Fodinicurvata sp. EGI_FJ10296: one gene and its partner. The protein of the gene in region 2 binds, or shares a complex with, the protein of the main gene of each other region. Links are inferred from orthologs where the notes say so. Each region holds a gene or a part of one and is shown on either strand. Other genes may lie near its edges. The genes, in order: dapF and ABZ728_RS07780.

The links.
Region 1: the proteins of ABZ728_RS07780 (region 2) and dapF are in contact, whole or in part, in a solved structure (PDB 5YGU), measured with the Escherichia coli proteins. The link is inferred for Fodinicurvata sp. EGI_FJ10296 from one-to-one orthologs.

The regions. Positions count from the first base shown.
Region 1 is NZ_JBFCVL010000001.1:76,780-85,446, forward strand. Bases 1,969-4,853 are described here. They hold dapF (diaminopimelate epimerase), read right to left. Parts: upstream 3,887-4,853; coding sequence 3,050-3,886; downstream 1,969-3,049. Other genes in these bases: mtaB (tRNA (N(6)-L-threonylcarbamoyladenosine(37)-C(2))-methylthiotransferase MtaB), read right to left, coding at 1,969-3,063; ABZ728_RS00340 (pentapeptide repeat-containing protein), read right to left, coding at 4,017-4,853. In the rest of the region: ABZ728_RS00320 (AMP nucleosidase), read right to left, coding at 1-612; signal recognition particle-docking protein FtsY, read right to left, coding at 667-1,623; more of mtaB, read right to left, coding at 1,633-1,968; more of ABZ728_RS00340, read right to left, coding at 4,854-5,369; map (type I methionyl aminopeptidase), read left to right, coding at 5,675-6,430; ABZ728_RS00350 (winged helix-turn-helix domain-containing protein), read right to left, coding at 6,433-7,818; ABZ728_RS00355 (nitronate monooxygenase), read right to left, coding at 7,788-8,667. UniProt on the Escherichia coli protein: Involved in the succinylase branch of the L-lysine biosynthesis and in the biosynthesis of the pentapeptide incorporated in the peptidoglycan moiety. Catalyzes the stereoinversion of LL-2,6-diaminopimelate (L,L-DAP) to meso-diaminopimelate (meso-DAP).
Region 2 is NZ_JBFCVL010000003.1:331,272-340,052, reverse strand. Bases 2,159-5,157 are described here. They hold ABZ728_RS07780 (RNA pyrophosphohydrolase), read right to left. Parts: upstream 3,912-5,157; coding sequence 3,405-3,911; downstream 2,159-3,404. Other genes in these bases: ABZ728_RS07775 (divergent polysaccharide deacetylase family protein), read right to left, coding at 3,908-5,157; ABZ728_RS07785 (extensin family protein), read right to left, coding at 2,424-3,089; ABZ728_RS07790 (phosphoenolpyruvate carboxykinase), read left to right, coding at 2,159-2,388. Outside these bases: ABZ728_RS07795 (hypothetical protein), read right to left, coding at 1-398; more of ABZ728_RS07790, read left to right, coding at 781-2,158; more of ABZ728_RS07775, read right to left, coding at 5,158-5,590; ABZ728_RS07770 (S41 family peptidase), read right to left, coding at 5,724-7,115; ABZ728_RS07765 (peptidoglycan DD-metalloendopeptidase family protein), read right to left, coding at 7,298-8,731; gpmI (2,3-bisphosphoglycerate-independent phosphoglycerate mutase), read right to left, coding at 8,709-8,781. UniProt on the Escherichia coli protein: Master regulator of 5'-end-dependent mRNA decay.

The DNA of each region.
Region 1 (8,667 bases), on a different replicon or contig from region 2:
CAACGGACGGTCGCCCGAACCGGGCGTAATGAAATGCGTGCCATTGACGATGCTGTCGTCCATCACCGCCAGATCAGGCACGTCGAACACATTGCGCAGGCCCCTGATGCGTTCCGGCGTCAGGTCGCTTTCGACATGCATGCCGTCGGGAAAGGCGAAATGGACGGGTATCGGGGTCGATGAGGTTCCGATCTCGATCGGCACCTGATGATTGTGCAGCAACTGCTCGAACTGCTGGTGCAGATAGGCGTTGAACAGATCCGGCCGGGTTATGGTGACGGAATAGCTTCCAGGGTCGGTCACAAAGCCGAAGGACAGGCGCGTATCCACCTGCGCCCAACCCGTCGTGCGGATTCTCACATAGGGATAAAAGGCCCGTTGCCGCTTCTGCGGATCTTTACCATGGGCGTATTCCCGGAAACGGTCGCGCAGGAACCGTGTGCCGGTATCGTAGATTTCCGCGACCCGCTGATACGCCGCCGTCAGGTCCGTGAATTGTTCGGCTGCGGCACTCACGCCGACCTCGACCGGCTCAACTTCAGCCGATTCTCCGGATGGGTCGATGATCCGGCCGCCGGCCGTTCCAATGCCTTCGACGTCCACGCCTGCCATGCCTTGTCCACCCCGTTTCGTTCTATCCATCACTTTCCACGCCGCAGTCGGCGGTCAGCCGTCGCTCAACCCCATCAGCGACCGCGCGAACTGCCGGGGCTCGAAGTCGCGCAGATCCTCGGCCGTCTCCCCAACGCCAACGGCGTGAACGGGCAGACCGAACGTTTCCGCAAGCGAAACGACGACGCCGCCACGCGCCGTCCCGTCCAGCTTGGTGACGATCAGCCCGGTGACATTGACCGCCTCCTGAAACGCTTCGACCTGTGCATGAGCATTCTGCCCGGTTGTCGCATCCAGGACGAGGACAACGTGATGGGGAATCGACGAATCCTGCTTTTTCAGGACTCGCACCACCTTGGTCAGCTCCTCCATCAGCGTTTTCTTGTTCTGCAGGCGGCCGGCGGTATCGACCAGCAGCACGTCGCTGCCTTCCTTGCGCGCCGATTCGTATGCGTCGAACGCCAGGCCGGCGGCGTCGGCGCCGATCGGCCGTGCAATGACCGGCGAGCCCGTTCGCGCGCCCCAGATCTTCAGCTGATCGACGGCCGCCGCGCGGAAAGTGTCGCCCGCCGCCATGGTCACCGACAGTCCCTGGCCGCGCCATAGATGCGCCAGCTTGCCAATCGTCGTGGTCTTGCCGGTCCCGTTGACGCCGACCATCAGGATCACCGTGGGCTTTCCGCCCTCGGGCCGCAACGGCTGTGCGACCTTGGCCAGAATCGCCGCCGCCTGTTCGGCAAGCGCCTCGCGGACCTCTTCCGGCGACACTTCCTTGCCGAAACGGGTGCGGGACAGTTCCGCCGTCATACGGGCGGCATTGGCCGGCCCCAGATCGGCGCCGATCAGCAGGTCCTCCAGTTCCTCAAGCGTCTCGTCGTCGAGTTTGCGCTTGGTGAAGATGCCGGTAATCCCTTCCGACAGCTTCGACGACGACCGCGACAGGCCGTCCTTCAAACGGCTGAACCAGCTTTTCTTCTTGCCGCCATCCGGGGCGTCGGGCGAGGAGACCATCTCTGGACCTTATGATACGTCGGTTGTTTCCGGTGGGGTTGCCGGGGAAAAGAACCCATGCGGTCCGCAAACCGCACGCCGGGTCTGAAGAACGCCGTCGTCATGGCCGATCACGACCGCCGCGATCAACGATCCGGCCGGTGCCGGCCCGTCGACCAGCCGGGCCGTGGCAAACTGTTCAGTGCGCCCCAGCCCGCTGTTTTCAATCAGCAACATCTCATGGCAGCCGACTCGGCTGTCAAGAAAACGCTGCTGCGCCGCCGCAGCGGCCTGGCGAAGCGCAGCAGCACGGGCCTTGCGGACATTGCCGGGTATCTGCGGCATGCGGGCTGCCGGCGTGCCCGGCCGTTCGGAATAGGGAAAAACATGGACCCATGTCAGGCCGCAGGCATCGATTGCCGCAAGCGTGTTGGCGGCCATTTCCCCAGTCTCGGTCGGGAACCCGGCGATCAGGTCGGCGCCGAACACGATGTCGGGCCGGATTCGTCGGGCGCGTTCGGTCAATGCCACGGCCTCGTCCGGCGTATGCCGCCGCTTCATCCGTTTCAGGATCATCGGATCGCCCGATTGCAGGGACAGGTGCAGATGCGGCATGAATCGATGGTCGTTCGCGATCACGTCCCACAATGCCTCGTCGACTTCGATACAGTCGAGCGAAGAAAGCCTGAGACGCGGCAGGTCGGGAACATGGCGCAGGACGGCCTGAACCAGATGTCCCAGAACCGGCTTTCCGGGAAGATCGCCGCCGTACGAGGTGATGTCGACGCCGCTCAGCACGACCTCACGCGTACCATTGCCGACCAGGGCCTGGATTTGCCGCACCACTTCGGCAACCGGAACCGACCGCGAGGGGCCGCGGCCATAGGGAATGATGCAGAACGTACAGCGATGGTCGCATCCCTGCTGTACCTGTACGAAACCACGCGTACGATCGGTGAAACCGTCCACGAGGTGCTGGGCCGTATCGCGCACCGACCCAATATCATTCACGAGAGCCCGCTGCGTGGCCGTTGCCGCGTCGGCCATGCCCGACCAGGTTTCCGGGCGAAGCTTTTCGGCATTGCCGACGACATGGTCGACCTCGGCCATGGCGGTGTAACGATCAGGGTCGATCTGGGCTGAACATCCGGTGACGACAACCCGGCATTCGGGCCGGTCGCGCTTGATCCGGCGGATGGTCTGTCGGGCCTGACGCTCGGCCTCGGCGGTCACGGCGCAGGTATTCACGACAACCGTTTCGGGACCGTCCGGACACTCGGCCTCGGCTGCGGCCAGGTGGCCGCGGATAACTTCGCTTTCGTAGGTGTTCAGCCGGCAGCCGAGCGTGATCACACGGCGCCGGTCCGCCGATGCCGGACCGGCATCGGGATCGGCGTTTACAGCTGCCCCCGTCGCTTCCATTGTCACCTCGTTGCCCGGCACACCGTCACCGGCCGTCAAGAAAGGCCGGATCCAGCGTGCCGGCGAACACCCGTGCCGCCGGTCCGGTCATCAGGACCCGGCCGTCATCGCCCCATTCGATCCGGAGGTCGCCGCCATCCAGTCGCACGGTCGCCGCCCGGCCGGTCAATCCGCGCCGGCACGCCGCAACGGCGGTCGCACACGCGCCCGATCCGCAGGCCTGGGTCACGCCGGCGCCGCGTTCCCAGACCCGCATCCGGATCAGATCCGGTGCCAGAATCTGCGCGAATTCGACATTGGTGCGGTCGGGAAAAAGCGTGTGGTTTTCGATCAGCGGCCCCAGACGTTCGACATCGACGGCATCGGCTTCGTCAACGAAGAAGACGACATGCGGGTTGCCCATGCCCACCGCGACCGGCTTTGCGACGTCGCCGACGGAAACGGGCAGGCTCATGGTGTCGACCTCCCGGGCCAGTGGGATGTCGCGCCAGTCCAGCCGTGCTTGTCCCATGTCGCAGGTCACGCTGCCGTCGGCGTTGCGGTGGCACGCGATCGCCCCGGCCACCGTATCGATGACGGTTTCACGCCGTCCGGTTTCGGACATAACCAGATCTGCCACGCAACGCGTGCCGTTTCCGCATGCCCTGGCTTCTCCGCCGTCGGGGTTGAGGATCCGCATATAGACGTCCACACCCTTGGTCGCCGTCGGTTCGATGATCAGCAACTGATCGAACCCCACACCCCGGCGCCGGTCGCCGATGCGCCTGACCTGATCGGCCGTCAGATCGACGACGTCACGACGCGCGTCGATAACGACGAAGTCATTGCCCAGACCGTGCATCTTGATGAAATTTTGCGTCATGATCGGGTTATAGGCGTCTGCCGGGACGTAGTAAACCGGCGCCGGCCGATGCCGGAATTGCGGCACACGCATTGCCGGCCGAGACCGTGGGGCCGCGCCAGATCACCAGCGCAGTATCTTTGCCGGTTTTTCAGGCCGGCTTCTTCAGGCCGGTAACGTCGGTGAGGTCGGCATCGCTCATGTTGCAGCCGTCCAGCCTGGCGTTGGACAGATCTGCATTCTGGAGATTTGCCCCGGTCAGATTGGCCCCACGAAGGTCGACGCCGGTCAGCACGGCCCCGGAAAGCTGCGCGTGGCTCATATCGGCTTCGAAAAGATTGGCGTCGCTCAGCCGGGCGCGCATGAGATTGGCCGACCACGTAAGCTTGTTCGCACCGGCGATTTCAACCGGCGACATCCGCGCCTGGGTCAGAGTCGCCCCGATCAGCGATGCACGCTGCAGGTTGGTGCCGCGCAGATCGGCCATCGTGAGGTCGGCGCCCCGCAGGTCGGCGAAGGTCATATCGGCCATCGCCAGACCGGCGCGGATGAGCTTGGCGTCCGACAGGCACACCGAGCGCATCAGCGAGGCCGACAGATTGCGCCCGGTAAAATCGCTCTCCGCCAGATCCAGTTCAGAGAAATCGATGCGTTCGCCGCTGCGGCCGTTGGTGACCGTCCACAGCGCGTGATCGCGCAGCACATCCAGGATCGGCCGGCGCAGGCTTCCCGACGGTTTCAGCACCCTGGCATTGGTCAGGTTGGCTTTCAGCAAATCGTTACGGTCGTAGATGGCGCCGACGAGATCGGCATTGGTCATGTTGCAGCCGATGACCTTGGCATTGCGCAGATCGGCACCGCTGAGATTCGCGCCGGTCAGATTGGCGTCGGACAGATCGGCGCCTTCCAGCACGCAGCCGGTCAGATCGGAATTGGTCAGGTTGGTCCTGATCAGCCGGGCGTCGCGCAGCACGCTGTCGGTCAGATCGGTCTGCATGACGAACGCGTTGGCCAGCTTCGCCCGTGTCAGATTGGCGTTGTTGATCTTGGCGCAGGTCAACTCGGTGATCGTGGTGTCGAAACTGATCGGCTCCAGCGATCCGTCGCTGCCGGGCGTGACGATAACGCCGTCGCGAAGGTCGGTGTCGATCATGCAGGCGCCGGTCAGAACCGCCCCCCGCAGGCAGGTGCCGCGCATATCGGCAAGGGTCAGGTCGGCATCGGTCAGATTGGCCAGCCTGAGATCGGCGCCGTAGAGATTGGCATGCGCAAGCACGGTGCCCACGATACGCGCACCATAGAGATTGGCTCCGGACAAATCGGCCTCGGAGAGGTCGCGGCCGGACATTTCGAGATGAGAAAGATCGACCAGCCGCAGGCATGCCCGCCGGCCCCCGCTGCGCCGCTGCAGATACCGGGCGTGATCGCGAATAACCCGGTCAAGTTCCTGCTGGGACAGGCGCTTGCGGTAGGATTCCTTATTGTCGTCGGTCGATCTTGGCACGGACTGCCGCCCCCTTCCGGGACCCGTTGACGCGAAGCTGGAAGTCGGCACTCTGCCGCAATATCCCGAATAAACCGTTAAATTCGGCACAACTTCCGATTTGTGGCCTCAACGGATGCAATCCTGCGATGCCTCGTAAAAATCTGGTAGCGGTCATGCCCGATGGATCGAACAGCCGCGCCCCCGACAAACATAGATGCCAACCTGGTTTCAGGCTGTCAAAGCCAATAGGGGCCTGACACCCGTTTATGGTAGAGAGGCGTGACGCGGGCGCCGCCGCCGGCAGGACAGTGGAAATGGAATCAATGACGGTATCGAACGACGCGGATTATATCGGTCTGCAGCGAATCGGTCGCATCGTGGCAGATACACTCGCTGCCATGGGCAAGGCACTGGAACCAGGAATAACCACGGCGGAACTCGACGGGCTTGGCCGCAGTATGCTCGACAAACTCGATGCCCGCTCGGCGCCGGAACTTGCCTATGGTTTTCCCGGTGCGACCTGCATCAGTGTCAACGAGGAAATCGCGCACGGCATTCCGGGGCCACGGCGGATCGAGCGCGGCGATCTGGTCAATATCGATGTGTCGGCAGAATGCGGCGGCTTTTACGCGGACACCGGCGCGTCGTTCGCGGTGCCGCCATTCTCGAAATCCATCGCCAGACTCTGCCGTGATGGCCGCAGAGCGATGGCGGCCGGTGTCGAACAGGCACGCGCCAACGGGCCGATCGCGGCGATCGGCAAGGCCGTCGGCCGGTTCGCACACCGCAATGGCTATTCCCTGGTGCGGAACCTTGAAAGCCACGGTGTCGGCCGGTCCCTGCACGAGGAGCCGGGTGGCATCGCCACCTGGCCCAACCCCAAGGACCGCCGGATGATCCATGACGGCCTCGTCTTTACCGTCGAACCGTTCCTGTCGCTGGGTGCCGAATGCGCCGAAAGCGGCGACGACGCCTGGACGCTTTACAGCTATCCCTCGGCACCGACCGTACAGTATGAGCACACCGTCATCGCAACCCGCAACGGACCGACGATCGTTACGCTGCCGAGCGGCGCCTGACGTCAGCCGCAGATGCCGATATCCGGCCCGTCCAGGGCGTTGGCCAGTTCGCCACGGCCATCGATGGCGACCGCCGTCAGGCCCAGCCATCGCGCCATCAATGCCAGTTCCGCCGCCAGCGGTCCGGCGACGGCATCGGCGCTAAAGCCGGGCTCCACATGCGCGGCACAGACCCTGAGAAGACCGGCGGCCCGGTCCGCTTTCAGATCCAGGCGGGCGGCAATGCTGTCGCCGAGCAGGAACGGCAGGACATAATACCCGTATTGCCGCTTATGGGCCGGCGTATAGATCTCCAGCCGGATGCGCGCCCCGAACAGCGCCTCGACCCGGCCCCGGCACCAGATCAACGGATCGAAAGGCGCAAGCAGCGCCCGGCCCGCCACGCGCCGGGGATGGCGCGCCTTGTGCCAGAGATAAGCCGGCCGCGCCCATCCCTTGACTTCGACGGGACGCAGCTCGCCGCTCTCCACCAGATCGGCGATCGCAGCCGACGCATCCGCCGGCCGGAAACGATAGTAATCGCGCATACATTGCTGGGACGCGATGCCCAGGGCCGACGCCGCCACCCGCATCAGGTCGCGCCGCGCATCGGCCGGATCGGGCGTCGGCATTGCCAGGATTGCCGGCGGCAGCACCCGGTCGGTCAGATCGTAGACCCGTTCGAAGGCGCCCCGACGGGTCGCCGTGGTGATCTCCCCGGCCCAGAACAGCCATTCCAGCGCACGCTTGCCCTCGGACCACCCCCACCAGCCGCCGGCGCCCCGGTCGCCGCCATCCTTGACGCGACTGAGATCCGATGCCGCGATCGGCCCGCGATCGGCAATTTCACGGCGAACCTCGTCGATGATATCCGCCCGTTCCCGGCCCCATCGGGCGAGTCCGGTATAGATATCCTCCCCCGCCGCTGCCCGCGCCATGCGCCACCGGAACAATGGCTGCAGGGAAACAGGCAGATACGACGCCTCGTGCCCCCAATATTCGAACAGCACCCGCCGCCGTCCCGCATAGGCCAGATGGTTCAGATCCGAAATGGTATAGGATCCGAGCCGCGAAAAACCCGGCAGAGTGTGGGCACGCGCGATCACGTTTACTGAATCGATCTGCAGAACGCCCAGACGGTCGATCATCCGGCGCAGTTGCGCCCGGCCGGGCGTGGCCGCATCGCGGTCGGCGCCGGTTCCCCGGCCCGAGAAGCCCTGGCCCGAAAAACCCTGCGCAGCAAGCGCGATGCGCCGTGCTGCCTTTTGTGACAATCGGTCGGACGATGTCGGCCGGACGGATGGCGCCAGATCAGTTGGCACCAGGTCGGATGGGGTCGGGCCAGTTGTGGCAAGTGCGGAACGGGGGGCCATGCCGCTCAACGTAGCAGCGATTGCGCCCCGTGCCATGCCTGATCAAGCACTTCCGCGGCGGGAATGGCCCTGGCCAGTGCGGCCGACTGCCCGGCCCAGGCCTGCATCCGATCGACGTCGCCCTCGTTCGTGCCGGCCGCGCGCATGGCGGCGGTCAAACCGCGCTGAATCGGGTACGGCGCCGGATCGGGCGCATCATTACCGGTCGCGGCGCGTACATAGCGGGTCGCGATGCTGCGCCCGGCCCGGCCGCTGAATACGCGGGACACCATGGTTTCCTCAGGCGGCGTGCGGGCCAGCGCGTCGGCCCAGGCCGCCGGGATGGTGGATTCCGGGCAGCGCAGAAAGCCGGTTCCGATCTGGGCCGCGCTCGCCCCCAGGGCAAGGGCGGCGGCGACGCCCCGGCCATCGGCGATGCCGCCGGTCGCGACCACCGGCAGTTTCACGGCATCGACGATGGCAGGGACCAGCGACACCAGACCGACGGCCGTTTGCTCGGCCGTTCCGGCGTCGAAACAACCGCGATGACCGCCGGCCTCAGCACCCTGGGCGACGATGACGTCGGCGCCGGCGTCTTCCGCCGCCCGGGCCTCGGCGACCGTGGAAACATTGGCGAACCAGGCGATACCGCGCCGTTTCATTTCGGCTACGAAGTCGGCGTCGTACAGCCCCATGACCGACGAGATGATTGGCGGCGCCGCTTCCAGCATCGCCGCGCATTGCGCCTTGAAATCCGGCGGGGCGGCATCGCCGGCGTCCGGCGCCACCTCAGGGCCCCACTGGCCGAGAAAGGCGCGGATGCGCGCCTCGGCGTCCGCATCACGCACCGGCGCCGGATCGGGGATCCAGATATTCAGTTGAAACGGACCATCGGTGCCGGCGCGC
Region 2 (8,781 bases):
AGTGAAACCAGTTCGCCCTGAACGCTTCGGCGCGTGGCGGCGACCGGCAATCCGGCGCGCGCCGCGACAGGCCGCAGCACGGCCAGGCCATGGGCAAGGAGACGCCGAAGCGTGATCAGCCCGGGAAACATGGGGGCGGGGCCGTCGCCATGGGTCCGCACAAAGGGACGGGCGGCACCCCGGCGATCCGTCGTTCCGGACGGGGCCACGTCCGACGCATAGAACTCGCTGACCTTGCCGCACTTGCCCCGGACGACGCGTCGTATCGGCTCGCCACGGTCGCTGACGGTATCGGCATCCGTCCCGGGAGGGTCGCGCAGCATCATGATGCAGACGCCGCCGACGACGGCCGTCGCCACCAGGATCGCCAATGCCGCAAAAATCGTGAACATGTCCATGAGCGGCTCCGGGTCGGACCGAGAAATCCAGGATCCCGAGAATAGCATACTCTTGGCGCCGCCGCCCACCGTCACCGCAATTGGGGCGCGCGTGATGCCGCAGCCGGGATGCGCACACAAGGCCGCATCGGTAAGTATGCTGAAAAACATGGACCAAAGTGGTAGGCTTTGGCATGAATCCTGGAAACGTTTCCAGAAATGCCGGCCGCGGTTGGCCGGTTCTGCCCATTGGCGACAGGTCTGTCGTGCGTCCGGTTCGCCCCTTGATTTCCGGAATTGCGGAGGCCGCGTGCGATCAGGATCGGCATCGGCTTTGCCGATGTTTTTGTGCCATACCCCCGTACAGTTTCTGGGGTGTGAGTAATAGGAAAGGAAGAGAAGTATGACCGAGCAATCCCCGACCCTCGACATTCAGACGGCGGTTGGCGACGCGGCGCGCGTGCATCGAAACGCATCGTCCGCGGCGCTGTTCCAGGACGCCGTCGAACGCGGGGAAGGATTGATCTCAGCCGATGGCGCTCTTGCCGTGCATACTGGCCGCCATACCGGTCGTTCGGCATCGGACAAGTATATCGTCCGCGACGCCCGTACCGAAGACACGGTTTGGTGGGACAACAATCAGCCCATGAGTCCGGAGACGTTTAGCGGCCTTCTGGATACCTTCTGCGCGCATATCAAAAAGGCTGAGCGGCTCTGGGTCCAGGACCTAGATGCCGGTGCCAATGCCACCCATCGCATCCGGGTCCGGCTGGTGACGGAACACGCATGGCAGGCGCTGTTCGCCCGGCATCTTCTGATCGAACCGGCCGAATCCGAGGTCGGAGCGTCAGCGGGCGGAGACAGTGCCGAGCCGGATTTCACCATCCTTCAGATGCCGGAACTGACCGTCGATCCGGCCGCGCACGGGTTGAAAAGCGAAACCGTCATCGCCGTCGACTTCACGCGCCGGATCGTCCTGATCGGCGGCACCTCCTATGCCGGTGAAATGAAGAAGTCGGTCTTTACCATTCTGAACTATCTGCTGCCGGAAAAAGGCGTCATGCCCATGCACTGTTCGGCGAATGTCGATGACGACGGCAAGTCGGCGATCTTTTTCGGCCTCTCCGGAACAGGCAAGACGACGTTGTCCGCCGACGCCAGCCGCCATCTGGTCGGCGATGACGAGCATGGCTGGCACGATGGCGGCATCTTCAATTTCGAAGGCGGCTGCTATGCCAAGGTGATCCGCCTGTCGGCCGAGGCGGAGCCTGAAATCGCCGCCGCCACGCGCAGCTTCGGCACGGTTCTGGAGAATGTCGTCGTCGATCCCGTATCCCGGCGCCTCGACCTCGACAGCGACCGCTATACCGAAAATACACGGGCGGCGTATCCGCTGTCGGCAATTCCCAATGTTTTGCCCGGCGGCGAAGCCAGCCATCCGTCCGCCATCATCATGCTGACGGCGGATGCCTTCGGTGTCATGCCGCCGATCGCGCGGCTGAGTGTCCATCAGGCGATCTATCATTTCCTGTCCGGCTATACCGCGAAACTTGCCGGCACGGAAAAGGGACTGGGCAAGGAGCCGGAGGCGACATTCTCGACCTGTTTCGGTGGACCTTTCATGCCGCGTCACGCCGCCGAATACGGACGTCTTCTGGCGCAGCGCATCATGAAGCACGGTGTTCGGTGCTGGCTGGTGAATACGGGCTGGACGGGCGGCGCTTATGGTGTCGGCCATCGCATGCCGATCAAGGCGACGCGTGCACTGCTGAATGCCGCGCTCGACGGCTCGCTGAACGACTCGAAGTTCCGGCGCGACCCGAATTTCGGCTTCGAAGTCCCGGAATCGGCGCCCGGCGTTTCGGCCGATCTGCTGGATCCGCGGCAGACCTGGGACGACCCGCAGGCGTATGACGCCCAGGCGCGTCGGTTGGTGAGCATGTTCGCCGAGAATTTCGCCACCTACACCGACGAAGCCGACGAGGCCGTTAAGGCCGTTGCCATCGGCTGAGCTGCCCGCCCGGACCGCCCCCACTGGGACCGGATCTAGACCGAACAGTGCCGCCAGGGCGCGAGGTCGAAATGGAAATGGTCGTGGTGGGCGGCGTCCGTTGACGGCGACAGGACAGTATTGAAGGTCTGGCAGGCGCCGCGCGCCACGTCGCGCAGGAATGCGGATTGGGCGCGCGGGCCGTGCCAGTGTCGGCGGACGTTGATCACACGCCCGTCGGCCAGTTCAAAGCCGCCGATATCGATGGCCTTGCCCAGGGCGTGCTGGGAAATCCGCCGCGAACCGGCGATCGTCCGGCAGGCATACCCGCCCATGTGATGGATGCGGGTTATGTGCTGCCCGAAATGCGCCTGTGCGGCGGGTTGCAGGATCCGGCGTTCGAATTCGTTCATGGCCAGGGCGATGGCACAGCCGACGCGCACGGGAGCGTTCAGGTCGGCCGTAGATGTTGACAACGATATCGGCGTGTCGATACCGCAGCCGCCGGATCCGCCGCCGGACACGCCCGCGAGGCGGGCATGGACGTAGTCGACCTGCCGGCTGTCCAGCGCCGAAAGGCAGGGTCCGCCTGTCGGATAGACCAGCGGCGGCTGCCTCGACCCCCCGCCTGTACCCCCGCATGCCGCGAGCAGCAGGAGCAGGGCCCCCAGAAGGATTGTGGTCAGAAAGCGGCCCCCGAAGCGGATATCGACCGTGTTCACCCATTGGAATCGATCGCGGGGATAATGATTTCCACACCCTGATCGTCCCGGGCGCTGCGCGGCCACGAAGTGACGCGCTGCAGACCCGGGACCTCGTGCAGCAACTCTCGGCCTTGACAATCGAACCGGGTGCATCCGGATCGGGGTCCCCGATCGGTGCCCCGGGACGATAAGGGCGGGACGATCAGGGTGGGGGCGAGGATGCGGGAAAGATCTGTTTGCCTCGTAGAGGCGGATCAAGGGGCGGAAGGCGGGAACGGTCACGACGCAGACTCTCCATGACTTGCCAAGCCTGCGGACCTTACGGGAGCTTCGTTAACGTTGTACGAAATACGGGCTGAACTGATCCAGGATGCGGCTATAGACGCCGCGTTTGAAGGGCACGATATCAGCCAGCACCATTTCGGGCGTCGACCAGCGCCAGGCGTCGAACTCCGGCGCGTGATGCGCCAGGTCGATGTCACGGTCGTCGCCGTCATGGGCCATGGCGACCCACATTTGCTTCTGTCCCCGATAGCGGCCGCCCCAGACCTTGCCGATCAGGTGCTCTGGCAGATCATACGTCACCCATTCCGGCATGCGGTCGAGAATGCGGGCATTGCTGACGCCGGTTTCCTCGTGCAGTTCGCGAAAGGCGGCGGCGTCGACGGCTTCGCCCGGATCAATGCCGCCTTGCGGCATCTGCCACGCCTCGGGCGTGTCGCTGCGCCGCGCGGTGAAGATACGGCCGTCCGGATTGATCAGGACGATCCCCACGCAGGGCCGATAGGGCAGCTGTGCCGTTTCGGGAATATCCATGCCGGGGCGGCTGTCGTTCGTCATGGTGTTGCGCCTGCTTGCAGGGAGTCGGTGCCATAGGCGATCCGGCTGATCGGCACCAGATCGATGTCCTTGTCCTCCAGCGTCGGGAGCCAGGCTGCAATTCGTTCGAATGTCACCGGATAGGAGCCGGCGATACCGACAGCATAGCCGCGCTGGCGGGCCACCGATTCCAGTTCGGCCAATTGGGCGTCGATCTCGTTGCGGGCTGCGACGCGGTCGATGAAACGGTCGTTGACCGCCACCGGCAACCCGATTTCGCCGGCGACCGCGCCGACGACGCTGTTACGCGCCGTACGGCTGTCAAGGAACATGAGACCCCGATCCTGGATCTCATCGAGAATGGGCGTGATGCTGTCGCGTGACGCCGTCATCCGGGATCCCATATTGTTGACGACACCGATATAGCCTTCGCCGCGCCCCAAAGCCCAATCCAGGCGGCTGAGATTGGTCTCTGCCGTCAACGAGGTCAGAAGCGTCTGCGGCCCCGGATCGTCGCGAGGATAGCTGACGGGTTCCATGGGAACCATCATCAGAACCTCATGACCCGCGGCTACGGCCTGGGGAAGCCATCGTGACAATGTATTGGCATAGGGCGTGAAGGCGAGCGTCACCGCCCCCGGCAGCCGTTGAATCGCGCTTTCGGTCGCGGCACTGGACTGACCGAGATCGATGACCACCAGGGCAATCGCCGGATTCTCGGGCGTCGGCAGGGCGGGCGTCGGGTCGACCGGAGCAGGTCCGGCGGCAGGCGTGTCTTCGCCATCGGCGCTGGTCGATGCTGGCTCGTCGGACGAAGCGGCGTTGCCTCCTGCTTCGAGTTGTTGCTCCCGTGGCTCGTCTGCCTGAAGCGGTGGTTCATCAAGGCCTGTCGGTTCGGCATCAGGGGCTGTCTCCGGCAGCGCGGCCAGATCGATATCGTCGTCAGACGCGGACTCTTGCGATGGTGGGTCGCGACGGTTCGACGCAGGGGTGTTCCCGGATTGGGCATCGGATTGAATGTCGCCAGCGTCTCCGGGGGTTTCGTCCTCACCGGCCCTGTCACCGCCGGTGTCGCTGCTGGCGCCGGTCGACGCCGATCCATCGTCATCCTGGACACGGGCAGCGTCGCCGCGATCGCGCACCGCCGGGGTGCCGGTATCTGGTGACAGGGCTATGGTTGCATCCGGCGTTTCCGGCGGCTCGCCCGCGTCGGAGTCAGGGCCAGCGTCAGCGGGGGCGTCCCGTTTCAATTCCGGCATTGGCAGCGGGTCCGAAAGCTCGTCCGAGCTGCCATCGATGCCGCTGATGGTGGCGTTTTGCTCTGGGGGCGTCGAGTTCTGCCGGTCGTCGGATGCGTCATCGGCCCTCGGCAGGGAGGCCAGATCGGACTCCGGCAGATCGGAGTTAAGGGCACCGAGTTGCTGTGAACCGGGACCCGCCGACGGGCTTTCGGCGCTGGTGCTTGGCGTGACCCCTGAAGTCGCACCGTTGGATGCCGGTTCCGGGGGCATTTCCGGGGCCGGATCTGCCGATGGATCCGGTTCCCGGGCGCTGGCGAGGTCGACACTGTGGCTGAGCGTCGTCCGGTCGGCCTGGGTCCGTAATTCGCCGAGGGTGACATCCTCTTCCAGATATAGCCAGAATCCCACTCCCGCCAGAATGAGCGCGACGATGAAAAGAGCCGACAAGAACGCTCTCACGCCGCCCCCAATCCCACGCGGCGGGCGGTAGGGCTACCGCCTGCCGAGTGTGCTGATCGCGCCTTGCCTCGCATCAGAATGGTACCCCCTTTGGATTCATAGTCCGCCCGTTCGGATACGAACCCAAAAGCGTTTACCGTATTTCGTCTCGATGGAACAAGGCAATCCCTTTCAGGATGTCGAGTGCGCGCGAGAGTTGATAGTCTTCGAAGGTCTCTTCGGCCTCGGCCGCAGCTTCGTCTTCGGTCGTATCGGTGTCGCCGTTGCCGTTGCCGTTGCCGTTGCCATTGCCGTTGTTCGTGTTGCCGTTCTCGTTTTCGCCATTTCCATTGCCGTCTTCGGCTGCACCGTTCTCCCCGCCATCATCACCCGAGTTATTATCGCCGGCGCCGTTTTCGTTATCGTTGCCAGACTCGTCACCAGAATCATCGGCCGGGTCGTCGGCTGGCTGCGCAGGGAGCATATTGGGGTTGGTCAGGGCGTTGCGCAGATCGGCCTCGCGACGCGCGACAATGTCGACTTCTTCGATTCGCGCCTGCGGTACAAAGATGTCCGGGACGATTCCGGTTGCCTGTATGGATTGCCCCGAAGGCGTGTAGTGGCGGGCCGTGGTGAGGCGCATGGCGCCGTTGCCGGCCAGCGGTATGACGCTCTGGACGGATCCCTTGCCATAGCTGTCCGTGCCCAGGATCAGTGCCCGGCGATGGTCCTGAAGGGCGCCGGCGACGATTTCCGACGACGATGCCGAACCGGCGTTGATCAGGACAACGATCGGAATATCGTCGGCGATCGTTTCCTCTTCGGCGTTGAAACGCTGCGCGCGGCTTTCATCGCGCGGGCGCGTTGAAACGATTTCGCCCTGGCTCAGGAACAGATCCGACATCGAGATCGCCTGGTCGAACAGCCCGCCGGGATTGTTGCGCAGATCGATCACCAGTCCGCTGAAACGGTCGCCGAGTTCGGCTTCCAGTTCGGCCACGGCGTCTTCGACTTCGGACGTCGTCTGCTCTGTGAAGCTGGTGACGCGGATATAGCCCATATCGTCTTCGGTGCGCCATCGGACCGATTCGATGCGGATCGTGTCGCGTTCGATGTCGACGTCGAAAGGCTCGCGATCACCGCGCAGGATGGTCAGCGTAATGGTCGTACCCACCGGGCCGCGCATCAGGTCCACGGCGTCCGACAGGTCCATTTCGGTGACGGGTTCGCCGTCCAGATGGGATATGTAATCGCCGGCCTCGATGCCGGCGTCGAATGCCGGCGTGTCATCGATCGGCGACACGACCCGGACGAAGCCGTTTTCCATCGTGACCTCGATGCCGAGGCCGCCGAACGAGCCGCGCGTCTGGGTCTGCATGCCTTCGTAGCTATCGGGATCCATATAGGAGGAATGGGGGTCCAGCGAGCTCAGCATGCCGGATATGGCAGCCTCGATCAGCTCCCGGTCCGACGTTTCTTCGACATATTCCGAGCGGATCCGCTCGAACACTTCGCCGAAGAGATCGAGTTGCTGATAGGTCTCCATGGGTGCGGCGCTGTCGGCCCGTGCAGAAAACTCCGACAGCGGGGACAGCGCAAGGACCGCGCCCAGCGCCGTCGCTGCCGACAAGCCGACCCACAACCTTGCCGGCCCCGTTTTGCCTGGCCCCGTTTTGCCTGGCCCCGTTTTGCCTGGCCCCGTTTTGCCTGGCCCCGTCTTCATGCCCCTCATCCTCGACCTCTTTCCTGTGCGCGGATCAGCCCCTGCAATGGGGCCACCGGACGTCCGTTCTGGCGAACCTCGAAATATATCTCTGGCGGCTGCGTCTGGCCATTTTGTGGCGATGGCGGCTGGCCCAGGACCGCTTCCCTGGTGACGACGTCTCCGGGGGCGACGGTGATTTCGCCGAACCCTGCAATCAGTGAATGATATCCGTCACCATGTTCAAGTATCAAGAGGCGTCCGTATCCGCCGAATTCGCCAGCGAAGCGGACGGTACCGGCGAGCGGCGCCACGATTGCCGACGTGTCGTCGACCGAAAAGCGTATGCCGGGCAGCGGGTCGCCGAAGCGGTCGGGCTCTCCGAAAGCCGCCAGGATGCGCCCGGAAGCGGGCACGCTGAGGCCGGCAGCGGCGAATTCGCGCCGTTGCTCGGACTGCGCATCCTCCGGGCGGCTGTCGGCCCCGGCTTCCGCACCCGTCTCCGGCGACCCGGTGCCGGAAGGGGCAGTGTCCTGCACATAGCCGGGCACGTCGAGGCCGGAGATCTCCGGTTCGGCCACCGGTCTGCGCTGCCGATGGGCGGTGCGCAGGCGCCGCGTCTCCGTCTCCAGATCCTGGAGAGCCGTCTGCAGCGTCGTCGTCAGCGCGGACAGCGAATCGAGGCGGCCGGTCTCGGTTGCCCGGGCATCGATCAGGGTGGAGACCGTGTTCCGCTTTTCTGCGATCGCCGCTTCGAGTTCACTCAGGCGATCGGCCACGCGCAGGCTGTCTTCGGTCAGGCTCGCGCGTTCGTCGTGCAGCTGGGCGCCGAGGCGGGTCAAGTCGTCGATTTCCGTTCTGAGGACAGCGATATCGCCGTCGATCCCCGACATGACGCGGCGGGCGACGATGGTCGATCGCGCCGCTGCGAGAGGATCGGCTGCGGCTGTCACGGTCAGCCGCACGGGGGCCCGGGCGGCGGCCAGCATGGGGCTGGTCAGATGAGCAATGGAGTCGGTGTTGTCGCGAAGTGTGCGCCGTAACGCGGATTCGCGCGTCATGAGGGACCGGATGCGATGTTCCGTCGCGTTCTGCCGGGCGTCCAGTTCGTCCAGGGCGGTAGCCGCCGCATTCGCGTCGTCAAGGGTCCGGCCCAGGTCGGCAAGGGTGTCGGACAGATCGCGATCGAGATCGTCGCGACGATCGGAAATGGCGTCGATGGCGGCTTGAAGAGCATCGAGTCGGTCGTGCACGGCCGACGCCGCGCGCTCTGTTGCGCCGATTTCCGTCTGGCCGCTTCCCGCTTCGCCAACCGCATCGGGCGAACGTTCGCGAGCGCCATCCGCTGCAAGACTGGTGAAGCCCGTTACCAGGGCGAGCGCCAGTGCCGCCGCACCGGCGCTGCGCGCGCGGCCCCGCAATGGGCCGCGTGGGGCTTCAGGTGGTCCGCTGCCGAACAAGCAGGGAGGCTCCCGTCATTTCCGATGGCTGTTCGATCCCCAGAAGCGAT